Regions from separate parts of the Bacillus sp. PK3-067 genome, predicted to be linked through region 1. Evidence: riboswitches for the same ligand, from Rfam matches in the RefSeq annotation. Region 1 holds a riboswitch; each other region holds the start of a gene.
The links. A riboswitch is a leader RNA that binds a small molecule or an ion and turns the genes downstream of it on or off. The one in region 1 is predicted to bind magnesium.
Positions count from the first base shown of each region.

Region 2: it holds a riboswitch for magnesium, as region 1 does, so the genes downstream of both, mgtE (magnesium transporter) here and mgtA (magnesium-translocating P-type ATPase) in region 1, are expected to answer to the same signal.
Region 3: it holds a riboswitch for magnesium, as region 1 does, so the genes downstream of both, M1D73_RS07890 (P-type ATPase actuator domain-containing protein) here and mgtA (magnesium-translocating P-type ATPase) in region 1, are expected to answer to the same signal.

Region 1 is NZ_CP096490.1:4,161,030-4,166,248, reverse strand. Features, by position in the region: gene M1D73_RS21345 (DNA polymerase IV) at 1-250, shown strand, start outside; gene M1D73_RS21340 (MgtC/SapB family protein) at 291-992, opposite strand; gene mgtA (magnesium-translocating P-type ATPase) at 1,065-3,770, opposite strand; M-box (ykoK) riboswitch at 4,102-4,269, opposite strand; gene M1D73_RS21330 (hypothetical protein) at 4,438-4,977, shown strand; gene M1D73_RS21325 (DUF3932 family protein) at 5,012-5,219, opposite strand, start outside.
Region 2 is NZ_CP096491.1:149,372-154,590, reverse strand. Features, by position in the region: gene xerS (tyrosine recombinase XerS) at 1-186, shown strand, start outside; gene M1D73_RS28520 (phosphodiester glycosidase family protein) at 357-1,451, opposite strand; gene mgtE (magnesium transporter) at 1,611-2,939, opposite strand; M-box (ykoK) riboswitch at 3,221-3,386, opposite strand; M-box (ykoK) riboswitch at 3,892-4,068, shown strand; gene M1D73_RS28510 (FtsW/RodA/SpoVE family cell cycle protein) at 4,255-5,219, shown strand, end outside.
Region 3 is NZ_CP096490.1:1,499,707-1,504,925, reverse strand. Features, by position in the region: gene M1D73_RS07905 (acyltransferase family protein) at 1-613, opposite strand, end outside; gene M1D73_RS07900 (FbpB family small basic protein) at 942-1,082, opposite strand; gene M1D73_RS07895 (5'-3' exonuclease) at 1,438-2,304, opposite strand; gene M1D73_RS07890 (P-type ATPase actuator domain-containing protein) at 2,437-3,162, opposite strand; M-box (ykoK) riboswitch at 3,498-3,663, opposite strand; gene M1D73_RS07885 (DUF350 domain-containing protein) at 3,868-4,254, opposite strand; gene M1D73_RS07880 (glutathionylspermidine synthase family protein) at 4,247-5,219, opposite strand, start outside.

The sequences.
Region 1 (5,219 bases):
GAAGCAACATTGGGATGGTGATTCCGTTCGTTTACTAGGTGTTACAGCTACTGAAATAGAGTGGAAGACAGAATCGGTGAAACAATTAGATTTATTTTCATTTGAAGAGGATGCGAAAAAAGAACCACTACTTGCTGTCATTGATCAAATTAACGATAAGTATGGAACACCGATTTTACAACGAGGTAGTCAACTACTACGTAAGCAAGAGAAGTCGTTTCAACAAAAGTTAGAAAATAAGTTTATGTAGAAGGTGTCATGAAGTAGTAAAATCATGACACCTTTCCTAGTTAACTCGCTTCTAAATTTAAAGAAGTCTTCCATCCAGCTCCAGTAACGCCAGATTCTAATAGCATTCTACTTACTATTTTTTCAATTAAGATAGCCGCATTTGTCTTGCAATGTAATGTAGCCTGTATACACACCTTTTGATTAGAATCTACGTCTTCACTATACAACTCTTTTAAACCGATTCCTTCTGTACTTACCATATGCATAAGTAAAAAACGAATATGTGCTTCATTTTCTTCTGAACAAGTAAGGGAAAGTAAGTAGTTCGTTTGTTCTGGTGATTCTTCTTTTGATTTTTTATTCATAAAAAGAGCAATTGGGCGAAGAAGTATATTTGCTAGTAACACGCCGGCTGCACCTAATATAGCTGCAACGAGGAAACCGGCGCCTGTAAGAGTACCGACAGCAGCTGCACACCATAAAGTAGCTGCTGTATTTAGCCCTCTAATACTAAAACCATCGCGGATAATAACGCCACCCCCTAAAAATCCAATACCACTAACGACTTGAGCAGCAATGCGGGATGGGCTAGCATCATGATCAAGCATGACGGATAATAAAACAAATATACAGGCACCAAGTGATACGAGAGCATTTGTCCGTAACCCAGCCATTCGGTGTCTCCATTGTCTTTCCATTCCAATGCAAGCTCCTACAATAATTGCTATAACTAACCTGAATACAATGTCGTACCATACCATCATGGTCACCTCCATATATAATATGTGTTATGTTTTTTAGAATGAGCGGGGGATACCCACTCATTCTTATTTTTACAACCAGCTATGAAACTTTTTAATATAAAGCTTTTTCAGGAATTGTGTTAAAAAAGCGTAGCCTAATAGTATTCCTACTAACCAAGGGAAATAGTTAAGTGGCAATGCTTGTAAACCAACGGCTGCACCAAGTGGTGAGAATGGAATATAAATCCCGATTGCCATAATAAGAGCGGTTAATAAAACGACTGGTGTTGATGCAGTGCTTTGAATAAATGGAATCTTTTGTGTTCTTATCATGTGAACAATTAAAGTTTGTGTTAACAACCCAACGACAAACCAACCGGACTGGAATAATGATTGCTCGCTCGGTGTATTTGCACCAAATACATTCCACATGACTACGTATGTGATAATATCAAATATAGAACTAATTGGGCCGATACAAATAATGAAGTTTCGTAAGTTTGCAGTATCCCATTTTCGTGGTTTTTCTAGAAACTCTTTATCCATTTTGTCCCATGGAATAGAAAGTTGTGAAATATCATAAAGTAAGTTTTGAATTAAAAGATGAATGGCAAGCATCGGTAAAAAAGGAATGAAAGCACTTGCTACTAACACGCTAAACACATTACCGAAGTTAGAGCTAGCTGTCATCTTAATATATTTTAAAATATTTCCGAATGTAGTACGTCCTTCTAAAATCCCTGCTTCTAATATAGTTAAACTTTTTTCGAGTAGAATAATATCGGAAGCTTCTTTCGCAATATCAGTAGCAGTATCAACAGATATTCCGACATCAGCTTCACGTAATGCTACAGCATCGTTAATGCCGTCTCCCATGTAACCTACAGTGTATCCATTTCCTTGTAATGCGTGTATAATACGAGATTTTTGCATGGGATTAAGCTTCGCAAATACAGTCGTTTCTTCGGCAAGTTTTGCTAATGCTTTATCTGGTAAAGAATCAATCTCGTAACCGAGGATTGGTTCGCAGATATCTAATCCAACTTCTTTACAAACCTTTCTTGTAACAATTTCGTTATCGCCAGTTAAAATTTTCACTTGTACACCATGTTTTTGTAATGCTTGAATTGCAGCTGCTGCAGATGGTTTCGGTGGATCTAAAAAGCCGATATATCCAGCGAGAATCATATCAGTTTCGTCTTTTACTGCGTACTCTGTATCATTTATTCTTCTATCTTTTTTATAAGCCACAGCAATAACCCGCATACCTTCACTATTTAGTGTCTCACTTATTTTTTTGACATTTGAACGTATTTCCTCGGTGAGTGGAACGATTTTTTCATCCACTTCAGTGTAGTTACAAATTGATAAAATTTCTTCTACGGCACCTTTACAAACCATTGTATGTTCACCTGAAATATCCTTTACGATGACTGACATACGCCGGCGGGCGAAATCGAATGGAATTTCATCTAGCTTTTGAAAAGCTGATGGATTAAATGTATTGTTTTCCTCTGTATGCTTAATAACAGCTTTATCTATTAAATTTTTCAATCCAGTTTGATAGAAACTATTTAAATAGGCAAATTGCAAGACGCGATTGCATTCATTTCCCTTGGGATCTAAGTGACGAACAAGGACAACTTTATCTTCTGTTAAAGTTCCGGTTTTATCTGTACAAAGAATGTTCATAGCACCTAAGTTTTGAATAGAATTTAGCTGTTTTACAATTACTTTTTGTTTAGACATTTTAACGGCACCTTTAGCTAAATTAGCAGTTACAATCATTGGTAACATTTCAGGTGTAAGGCCAACAGCGACGGCAATAGCGAAGAAGAAAGCTTCTTGCCAATCACCTTTTGTGAATCCATTAATGAGAAGGACAATAGGTGCCATAATAAGCATGAATGTAATTAAGAGCCAGCTTACTTTGTTTACACCTTTATCAAAGCTTGTTTCTACACGCTTTCCAATTACCTTATTGGCTAAAGAGCCGAAATACGTATCGGTACTTGTTGAGATGACAACAGCTTTTGCGCTACCACTTACAATATTTGTTCCCATGAAACAAAGGTTTTCCATATCGAGTGGATTGTAATTTTTTTTCATGTTTGTCGGTAAGATATGCTTATTTTCTGTATGGTAGCAGTGTTCGTATTTTTCTACAGGAAGTGCTTCCCCTGTTAAAGAAGATTGATTAACAAATAAATCTTTAGCGGATACAATACGCACATCAGCTGGAATGATATCACCGGCTGAAAGGGAAATGATATCGCCAGGTACAAGTTCCTCAATTGGAATTTCTGTTGTGTAATTTCGATTTAAATTCGTTACATTTTTTGTTTCATGTACAAATCCATTTATTCTAAATACGCTTGCAGTTGTTCGAACCATAGCTTTTAACTTATCGGCAGCTTTTTGAGAACGAAATTCTTGGGAAAACCGAATTGTTGCACTAAGTAGTACCATTGCAGATACGACAATTGTTCCTTGCATATCATCCGTGAAAAAGGAGAGTGCTCCAAGAGCTAATAAAACGAAAATAAATGGATTTTTAAATGCCAACAGAAATTGAATGTACCACGGCGCCATTTTATTATGAGCTATTTCGTTCGGACCATATAAAGAAAGTCTACGAGACGCTTCTTGTTTAGATAATCCATCTTGTGTTGTTTCTAAAAGTTTTAACGCAGAGCTTACATCTTGTGTTGCAACCTCCACTAATAATTCGTTATTTGTTTTCATGCTATCTTGCTCATAAGCATGCTTTGTTTCTTGTCTTTGTAAATTAAACATCGGTAGTTCCTCCTCTGTCATGAAGGAGGAAACAATCTGTTACCTAACTATTTGAAATGGTGAGGAACAGTTTCTTTCCTACCTACATGATGAAATATGAATGTAAAACGTATGGGTATCTGGGCCGAATCATCAATTGCCAACTGTTCCTCACCTCCGTACAATTTAGTAGTTTCTGAATATGCTATGTTTGTTTCATAGTAAGGTGCATATAGACGTAAAAAGACCTTTACTCAAAACGAGTAAAGGTCTGAATTCGCAGCTAAAAGAGTCCACAACAAAGACTGTTAGTAGACATAAATAAAAACAGTTTTTGTGTATGACAAAATACATGCACCTCTCCCTCGTTGAGTTTTAGCACTGTATAGCATAGGTACTGAAACCAGCTACATTAAAAAAGGCCTTCATTCCGACCTTTCCTGTTGACCCATTGGCGTCTCTCGACATTTTTGGGCAGCAGCGTTTCTCTATACAGGAGCCTCACCTAACAGAGACCATATTCAATTACATGTTGAATGTTAGCACTGTAAAATTGTAGTGTCAATATCTTTTTTATCTGTGTTTTTAAAATATTAAACGGATTTATAATAGATATGTGGGATGAAATGTATGATATTGATTATAAATAATATGAAAAATAAATATTTTTATAAAAGGGGAATTTGTAATGGGACCACAAAATTTTATTATAAATATTGAGAATCAAAAGTGGTTGTTTAATGAGCAGGAAGATTTATGTTCTCACGGGGAAATTTATTTAAATGTGGATGGAACGATTATTACACAAACAGGTATGGATGAGGAATGGGGAATAAGTGAATCAGCTTTAGCTCTGTTACGAACTTTAGATAAAGAATATATTTGTGATATTGAAAATGAAGAGGGGCTTATTTTGCACGGATGTGGCACTATGCTCATGTTAGGATGCCCAATTTCAATTCATTGGACTATAAACCATATAGGTGAAAATGTGGTTTTAAAGGATTTTGTCAAAGTTATTTCTACTGATCAAAAGGCTATATACTATGAAGGGCTTCATATAGAAGTAAATGAAAATGAATATAGAAAACAAATTGTTTCTTTTGCACTACAAGCAAAAGAATTATTTAATAAATCAAGTGAAAAGATAATTTCAAATGAGTTTGAGCGAAGTATGTATACCGACTTTTGGACGGAATATAATCATTTGCTAAATAAGTATAAATAAAAAAGCACTGTAACCAGTGCTTTTTTATTATAGATTACGAGATTGTAGGGTTTTCAAAAATAACAATCTCTGAACTGTTTGTAGTTGAAACGCGTTGGGCGTAATATGTTAAAGCTGAAGAAATATATGCTGGTAACGTATCATTTGTATGTGATGTTGTATATTCATGGATTAATTCCTTTAAAGTTGTCCATTCTAATTGTGCTGGGTGATCAGACACGAAAGAACTTACCCAGCGATCA
Region 2 (5,219 bases), on a different replicon from region 1:
AAAAGAATGTCTCCTCATAAATTACGACATACATTGGCAAATAAGTTATATATGGAAGAAAAAGACTCGTTACAAGTGATGCAGCAGCTTGGGCATACCAGTCAAGATACCGCCTTGTTATATACTCAACTTGGGGAAACAACTATTAAAGATAGTTTAGGTAGAATAGGAAAAAATAAAGAATAAGGGTTTAGCAATTTTGTATTGCTGAACCCTTATTCTTTTCCCTACCAAAACAAGGGTTTAAATATTATATATATTTCGCTTGAAATATATTTTTATTATATAAAAAATACGTAATATAAATTATACATTAATTAATTTATTTCATATTTACATTTGCTTCTTATTACTATTTAATGAGATATAATATTTGTATCAAATTTATCGAATGTTTCGGAATCTAGTTTTTCTCCATCTATCGTCATATTTATTTTCTGTTTCGGATTTGATGTTACCACCCAAGCATTCGGTAAATAACGATCTTCATGTGATAATGTAGAAGGTGAATTTATAACCTTTCCTCCTAAATATAGCGTAGCAGAAGAACCTCCATCCATAGCCATTGCATTTATAGCTCCTTTTTCATATAGAATATCTTGACACTCTTTTAACGTAGCCCCTATACTATGCGTCTGTCTACCGTCAATGACTAGAAACATAATTGTACCATCTTCTTTTTGGGCCATAATACTTCGCGGAGCAGAACCCCAACCACCGTCTCCTTCTGTAATCATTTTTTCTCCATTTACAATTAACTGTGGCATAAATCCTGCTGCTGAAACGATTTGTTTATCCAGAAGTTGTTGGGTAGAATAATTTCCTGTTATCATTTGCCCAAACTTTGTTAAACCGGTAATAATTGTAGAGGTATTTCTATCTATATTTGTATCAATAGCTTTCCCATTTTCTATTACTATGCCAGTTGCAACATTTCCTCCACCCCTTCCTGTTTCATCTGCAAATCCACTTGCATTCACAGCAACAAGTGCATGATTACGTTTTGCCATTACACTAATTTTTTCTCCCCTGTTAGCGCCCTGTGTTCCTTGATGGCTAACAAGTTTAACATTGAAGGGATTGCTAATGGTAACTAACCTTCCTTCGAAAAGAAAACGACTATCTTTATTGCTTTTAATTGTTTCTACATCAATTTCTAATGGCTGATTTTTTAATTCTTCTAATCTTTTTCCTGCTATTTTTTTATAAATATGCTCATCACTGTTTGACCATTTCGGATGATTAATTCTATCTTGCAGTTTATCTAGTTCCTTTTGGGATAGGAATGTATATTTCGCATATTGCGGATGTTGAGAAGTTAGTATACTCCCAGCGATTGTTATACGAAGCTCTCGGCCATAACTAGTACCAAATAATATTCCTATGCCAATAAGCATGAAAATAGAAAATAGGAGCAAAATTCGTTTGAAGATTTTTCTTAGATGTTTCATAGTTTTATCCTCCGGTATTAATTACATTCAATGAATCCTTTAAAATATTTTTTAATAAAGACAAAAGTGTTTATTTTCCTTATTCCCGAGTTCCCCACTAAGTCTTAGCAAGCGATGCAAAATACTTAATTTACATTTCGTATTTATTTAAGTGTATACTTACAAATTTAATAACGTTTTTGCAACCATGAAATAAATTACTAATCCTGTTCCGTCAACAAATGTTGTAATAAATGGACCTGAAACAACTGCAGGATCTAGTTTTAATTTCCTTAAAATCAAGGGTAAAACAGCTGCTACAAGAGAAGCCCAAATAACAATAAATAATAAAGTAATTGCTACAACTTGTGCAACTTCTGTTCCAACTCCTAACATATAAGCACGAGTGAGCCCAGCTATCCCAAGTGCAAGTCCAAGAAGCATACCAATTGCAAATTCCTTTTTCATTACACGGAAAATGTCTTTAAATTTCATCTCTCCAATACCAATTGCACGAGTAATTGTTGCTACAACCTGTGTTCCTGTATTCCCTCCAGTACCTACTAATAATGGAACAAAGAAAGCAAGGGCAACTATAGTTTCAATTTCGTCTTCAAAATACTTTAATACTGTACCTGTATATGCCTCAGCAACAAAAAGAAGTAATAACCATGGTAGACGTTTTAAGAAAATGCTCCAAATGCTAGCTTCAAAGTAAGATTGATTCAATGGTTCACTTCCACCTAACTTTTGAATATCTTCTGTAGCTTCTGATTCCATAACATTCATTACGTCATCAAATGTTATAATACCAATCATTTTATTATTTGCTGTTGTGACAGGTATTGCTGCTAAATTATAATTCAGTAGCTTTTTTACAACTTCTTGCTGGTCAACTTCAGCGTGTACTGAAATTATCTCTTGAATCATGATAGTAGATAATATCTCTTCATCTGCTGCTAGTAATAACTCATGTATGGAAACGATTCCCTCAAGATGACCATGACTATCAAGAACATAACTATAAGATATTGATTCTACATTTTTAGAATGTTCCCTAATGTACTTCAATGTCATTTTTACTGACCAATTTCCTCTAACTGCAACAAAATCACTTGTTACAAGACTTCCTGCCGTTTCAGGTTTGAAAGTCATCAATTTTTTCACGTTATGTTTTGTGATTTTATCTAGATACGCCATTAATTTAGCCTGTTTTTCCGGATGAACCGCTAACAGCAAATCTACTAATTCATCAATCGGTTGTAAATTTAGTAACTTTTTAGCTTTGTTTTCAGATAAGTGAATTAAGATATTATATTTTTCTTCTGCACTCATATATTGAAGAATTTTAGAGCTTTTTAATACAGGAATCGTATCTAGCAATATGACTCGATCTTCAATTGAAAACTGTTTTACTTCTTGCGCAATATCATACGATGCATGACGTAAAACTTTCTCTTCATCCAAGTTATTTTTGGTTATAAGTAATTCCTTTAATAATTTCTTCATGTTAACTCCTCCTCATATTGCTAAGGGAGACTCTAGAGTTTCATGAGTGGTTTTGTTTTATTTTATCTGTCTTTAATTTTTTATTAGAGCAATAATAGTGACATTGCAATCAATTCATTAGCTAGAATTACCTCCTTTTTGAATATAGACAAGATAAAAATAAATAAAATTAAACAGAAAAACCTTTACTCAAAAAGGAGTAAAGGTTTTTTCACAATACAAATAAATGATTATTAAGACAGCTCTACCAAAATCACAGAGGTGCCTTTCTATCAAATCGTATACCACTCCCTCGTTGAGTTTTAGCACTGTATAGCATAGGTTTTTATAACCAGCTACATTAAGAAGGGCCTTAATCCGACCGTTCCTGTTGACCCATTGGCGTCTCTCGACATTTTTGGGCAGCAGCGTTTCTCTATACAGGAGCCTCACCTAACAAAGTTTATTGAATTACTTCAAAATTTAAACCAGAATTTAATATTTGTCAACTGACTTTCAATTCCATTTATAAAAAAATGTTTATAGAAAATGAAATTATATTTTATTATAAATTTAAAATTGCCCTTAAAAACATAGAATTCAAATAGATTTAATTCGAAGAAACGTTATAAAACATATGAATTTTATTGTTTTTAATCAAATTCCAACTTTATAACAAAAGATGAATAATTAGTCATTCTGTATATCAAAAGAACATTCATAAAAAAATCTTCTTTTATGATTAAAATCTTCTTTACTGTTTATCAAATTTATATGGTTAAACTACTTAATCAAACAATACACTACAAGTCAAAAATATGTACTTATACGGAATGATTACATACATTTTTTCAAATCATTTCTCAAAGGACTATAAAGCAATAAAACAAATAAAATTAGCAATATGGTTGCTTGACAAGCAAAAAAAATATATTTATGCTTGCTACACGAAACAAACACATAAAATTTATATTGCTTAACCTGTTAGGTGAGGCTCCTATGCAAACACAGGCTATTGCCCAAAAATGTCGAAAGACGCCAATGGGTAGAACAGGAATTGTCGGATTAAGGCTCTTCTTAAGATAGCTAAGTAATGAATTTTCATTACTTTACGTTGTATAGTGCCAAAGCTCTACTAGGGGGACAAAAGCCTTATTTAGTCATGCCATTTTGAATCCCTCTAGTTACATACTAGGGGGATTTTTGCGTAAAAAAACAGGGAGTAAGCGATAGAATCTTCCTAAACAAAAGTCATTTTTAGTAATTGACGAGAACAAGATTCTATTCATTAGCAAATGTAATATTATGTTTTGTTTTAGATCAGGAGGATATTAAAATGAAAAAAATATTAAAACTCGATTATCTATTGCTCCTTCCTCTATTCATAACATGTACTTTAGGTATTATCATGATGTATAGTGCAAGCTCCATTGTCGCTGTCCAACATTACGGTTATAACAGTAGACATTTTGTTGATTCTCAATTAACAAAGCTACTTTTAGGAACAATAGGGTTAATAGTTTGTGCTTTACTCCCATATGAAATATGGAAAAAACGAATAGTCTCAATCTGTATTATGGTTGGGGGGATTTTTTTATTAATTATGGTTTTATGGAAAGGAAAAGTGGTAAATAATGCTCAATCATGGATCTTTGGAATACAGCCAGCTGAATTTCTTAAATTAGGAACAATACTTGTAACAGCCCGTTTTTTTGCATTACGACAAGAACAAGCTAAAAATAACTGGAGTGGTATCGGAAAACTTTTATTTTTTTTAGCTACAATTTTTTTTCTTATCTTTAAACAACCAAATTTAGGATCTGCACTTTTAATATTAGGTATAGGTTTTAGCATATTTCTTTGCTCAGGAATAAATATAAATCTACTAATCAAAAGAACTATCATCAGTTCTATTTTGTGGTTACCTATTTTATATTTCTTGATTCAATATAGTTTGTCAGAAGTTCAAAAGACACGTATTACTACGATTTTCAATCCCTTTCTTGATGCGCAAGGAAATGGATACCAGCTTGTAAATTCTTTTATTTCCATTGGCTCTGGAGGAATCACTGGTCGTGGATTTGGAAATAGCATACAAAAAACAGGTTATCTTCCGGAACCACATACTGATTTTATAATGGCAATAGTTTCTGAAGAACTAGGATTTATTGGTGTATTTATTCTATTGGTTGGAGTTTGGACTATAGTACTTCGCTCCTTAAAAATTGCACAATTATGTGTAGATCCATTCGGCAGTTTTATAGCAATTGGTATAGGATGTATGATTGGTATGCAATCTGT
Region 3 (5,219 bases), 2.7 Mb from region 1:
AGCGAAACAAAAATAATATTACGACAGAACATATACTAAAACTAAACAATAATAGTAATGAACACCTTAACGTTTTTCGTAAGCAAATCATCAAAATTAACGGAAAAATTATTGATATTCGCATTTCATGGACAAGTGACCAAATCACACCGTTATATGCATCTGTATTATATTTCCCAACCAATAAAATATGTTGTGCGATTAAGCTTGAAGAACTTTCAATCGTCCATGAGCGATTAAACCATTCACTTAAATAAGAAATACCATATTCACTAATTGTAATCTGGCATACAATAGCTATAATTATTGCCACAATATAAGGAATATATATTCTGCATATACGTTTTAAAAGGTATGACCCATAGCTACTATAGTTTTTTTGAATAGATTCATACAAAACAAATCCGCTCAAAACAAAAAAGATAATAACTGATTCGTTACCACTACTAAAAATTAGACGAGCAGGCGTTTCTTTTAATAGATACACAACAAATGGTTTATTATCTTCATAACTGTAATTTTGAAATGCTGAAAAAATCATTAAATGATGACCAATCATTACTACTAATGAAGAAATCCCTCTTATAGAGTCCAATTCTTCGTATCTTTTCATCTTTTTACATCAACTCCTAATGAAATGATAATAATCATTTCAAAGCGACATCTTTATTCATATTCCTCTCCTTTCTTTTCATTCCAATTTTTCATATTAAAATGATTTTATAGTATAAATTTGAGTGTATTGTAACATTTTTTGTAATATTTTGAATAGAAAATCTCAAAAATTGGTATATACCAATTTCAACCTCGAAAAATGAGTAATATTGATAGAAAAACGCTATAAAAATATCTTGCATATTTACAAAATTAAAGAGCTGAATAGCGTTTTTTCAATATAAAATAAAAAAGATAGCCTACATAGGCTATCTTTTTTATTTTATTTAATTACTGGCACCACTATATGCTACATGTCGTTTCTCAATTCTCTCTTCAATTTCTTTCATATTTTCTTTATTATTTAATAGTGATTGTTTATTTTCAATTAATAATTGTTTAAAAGATTTTCTCACTTTTTTTCTCATTTTCATTGTCCTCCTTGGGGGATGGTTTATATAAAAGATAAAGAATTATCTGTGTGTTCTTATAATAATTGATTGTTGTGAATTCTATTTGAACTTCATATGAAAATTCCGTTTATTTTCTGACAACTTTGTGAACACGAAAAAATGATTATCTAAAACTATGTTGAAATTAATTCACTTCATGATAAAAGTTATTATTTTCATCAACTTTTATCATTATATCTTGTCGAAATATTTATATATTTAAAATTGAGTTCGACATAATTTTATTTATTATCATACTGTTTACAAAAACAAAAAGAAGGTGTCACCAAGTCAAAGTTCGACTTATGCAACATCCCTCTTCCCAAACTATTTATAGCATATTTATTAATATTTCAGGTCTTCCCCAATTCATTTCTTCACAAACAAATCTAAGTTTTTCTTCATCCATTGTGTGTAATCCTTCTTCTAGTGAACATGAAATTGGAACTTCACAGTGAATTTGGGCTAATTGTAACGAAATATTTAAGTTCTCTAAATCACTTTCAATCTTCGTACGCTGCGCTTTTGTTAATGACTCTACATTTTCTAGTACAGCGGATACTGTTCCGTGCTCTTGAATAAGCTTATACGCTGTTTTTTCACCGATACCTTTTACCCCTGGATAATTATCACTTGTATCTCCCATGAAAGCTTTTGCATGGACGATTTGCCACGGCTCTACACCTTTTTCTTCCATGATTTTCTCCGGTGTGTAATATTCGTAATTTCCAATTCCTTTACGCAGAAGCATAACTGTAACGTTCTTATCAACAAGTTGAAGTAAATCTGTATCACCAGTTAAAATATAAACTTCAGCTTCATTGCAATATTGTTTTGCAAGCGTACCGATACAATCGTCCGCTTCGTAGCCTTTCATACCGATAACTGGAATGGATAATTTCGCAGTCATTTCTTGCACTAAATCAAATTGAGGAATTAATTCTTCTGGTGGCGCTGCACGATTTGCTTTATAATTCGAGAACGATTCTGTTCTAAATGTCGTACTTCCCATATCCCAGCATGTAACGATATGTGTTGGTTCGATCGCTTGCGTAGCTGTTAACAAGTGTTTCATATAACCATGAATCCCGTTCGTAGGGGTTCCATCTTGTCGTTTCATAAATTGTCCGTAGACACTTGTTGCGTAAAAAGCACGAAATAATAGTGCCATACCATCAACTAATAATACTTTTTTCATAATTCCTCTCCTATTAAAAAAATAATAACCTCACGTTATCACGTAAGGTTATATAAATAGATTACCATTCTACGTTTTTGCTCAACTTTGTCTATTATACATTGTTTTTGTATATTTAGCACCATTAACACATTAAGACGTTCTACTACAACAAGTATGCAATATGCCTGAATACGTATTTTTTCCAGTAGAAACAACGATAGCTTTTGCATTTCCACTAACGATATGCGAACCTTTAAAACATACATTTTCAAGCTCAAGTGGATTATAATCTTTCATCCGTTTTAATGGAATAAATCGTTTACGTTCAAGATGATAGCAGCTCTCAAACTTCTCTATATTCGCTTCGTTTCCCGTTAACACAGACTCATTCACTAATAAATCATCTGCATAAATAATACGTACATCAGCTGGCACAGCATCTCCAGCCGAAAGAAAAATCATATCTCCAGGTACAAGTTCTTGCACTGGTATCTCCATCATTTTCAGTTCACTATTTAACCCTGTACTACTAGAACATTCTACTCTAGATACAGTAATCGTTTCACGTTGTAATTCATCACACACACGTTGTTTTGAAAAACCTGGAATCATGCCACCAAGCTTCATCATTACTTCTGCGAGAAGTGCTCTTTTTGAAGTTAGTTCATTTCGGCCATATACTTGAATACGTTTTTGCGCCTCTTTCATTGATAGTCCGTCTCTTGTTGTTTTAAAATATGCAAATACAGATTTTACATCTCTTGTTGCAATTTCAATTAATAAATCTTTATTTTTTTGGAGCATTGTTTGTTCTTTTATTGATTTTTTACTTAGTTTATATGACGTGTTACCCACAGTTTTGTTTGCATATAACATATTATCGTCTCCTCCTTTACAACATAGGAAGAAACGCTTTGTTTCTCAATTTATCCACTTTACTGTGAAAGTGTCTCGCGTTTTATAAACGCTACATTATGATAAATATAGAGGGAGGAACAAATCGTTTCCTGCCTACATCATATATTTTTGATTTGAAGTATATGGGTAACGGAACCGAGTCAGAATTTGACATGCTCCTCACCTCCTCGTTTAATTTTATAGTTTATACTATGAAATTACTCATAGCTTGGTAACAAAAAAGGCCCCTACCCTTAAGAGAGTAGCGGCCATTACATACACAAATAAACGATTTCTAATATAATTAGAAATCTACGGACCTCTCCCTCACCGAGTTTTAGCACTGTATAGCATAGGTACATTACCAGCTACGTTAAGAAAAACCTTAATTCGATCATTCCTGTTGACCCATTGGCGTCTCTCGACATTTTTGGGCAGTAGCATTTCTCTATACAGGAGCCTCACCTAACAGAGACTTATTTTCATTACATTGAAAATGTTACTCTTATTTAAAATAGATGTCAACCGTAGCCTACAATTTTTTCAAAAGGTATGGCAAACTAACATATATAAAGTGTAACTTTAATCAGTGGAGGTTTTGTTCATCCCCCACTGATTATTAGCCCTCACCAATCGGGCTTTTACGGGATAAAATAAAAAACTTTACGTTTAAACGTAAAGTTTTTAATAAGTTATACAACCAGCAATTACAATCCCAATTGAAATTGATAAAAACATAAGAAAAAGACCGACTGCTTGATTATCTTCTTCGAGACTTTTGTTTATATTAAAGCGTGGTGTAAGCCACTCAGCTAAATAAAAGACGATAATTTGAGCCAAAATCCCAACTGCTCCCCACGAAATCATATCAAGAAGTGAAATTGAATTAGCTGCTGTCGAATATAAAACAACAGCTAACCCAAGTAATCGTCCTCCAAGCACATAGCTTACCGCCTTATTTCCTTGAGCCATTAACTTAAATTCCTTTACTTTCGTTGTCACTTCCATCAAGAACAGACCTATACATAAAAGGCCGAGTGTTACTACTAAATATAATAAAAAATTAATCATTTTTTCCCCTCCTTTTTATACCTACCGGTAAATAGTACGATTCATTTCCTGTAATCTTTTCTCCCGCACGAATACCGATACTACTCGCTTTTCCAGCAATTAAAAACGAACCAAACACATATGACAGTTTCTCGATCCCTTTTTCTGTTTCCAAGGATACGACTGGCAGTTCGATATACTTTTGAAATATCGGCAGTGACGCTTTATATGTTTGGTGTGCATTTTGAAGCATAATATTTTCGTCTTTATCGCGAATCGTAATTGTATCTCCTTCTCTCCCAAATGAAGGTTTTTGAACGAAAGAACCTTTTCCTAAAAATAAATCTGGTTCTAAATATGTAGGTAACATATATTCTTTAATCCACTGTTGTTCCTCATTTGTATAAAAGGCCTCTTCTTCTGCTAACCCCCAAATAAGACACTGAATTGATTTTGGCTGAAGTAAAAATGCTGACAAAGGATTTATTATAAAAAGCTTTCCGGCTTTTACAAGTTGTAACAATTCCACACCTACCAAATCTCCTGTTTCAGGATCTTGATCCTCAATTAAATCTTCTATCGGATATGTTTGGCGATATAAAACATCAATCTTCGCCCCATCTTTATCGACTAGAGCATCCTTTGTAATTCTAAGTTCTGACATTGGCACTACTTTATTTTCAACATGGCATAGCTGACTTAAATACATAGTGGTATTCCAATCCTCGATATGTTCATGATGTGCTGAAAAAACAACATTTGGATTATCTAATCCCTTTGTCGCTTCCATTACTGCTTTCGTTACACCAGAAGATAGCAATCGTTCTTGATCCGAGTTTGGATCATCATAGCCTAGATTTCCACATACTTTCCCATTCATTTGAAAACATTCCACAATAAAAGTTGGTGTATCACTATTAAACTCAAGCATTTTGATTTTGTTATCCTCTGTTACAGCAAAATCAAATCGCGAAATTACAGATTCA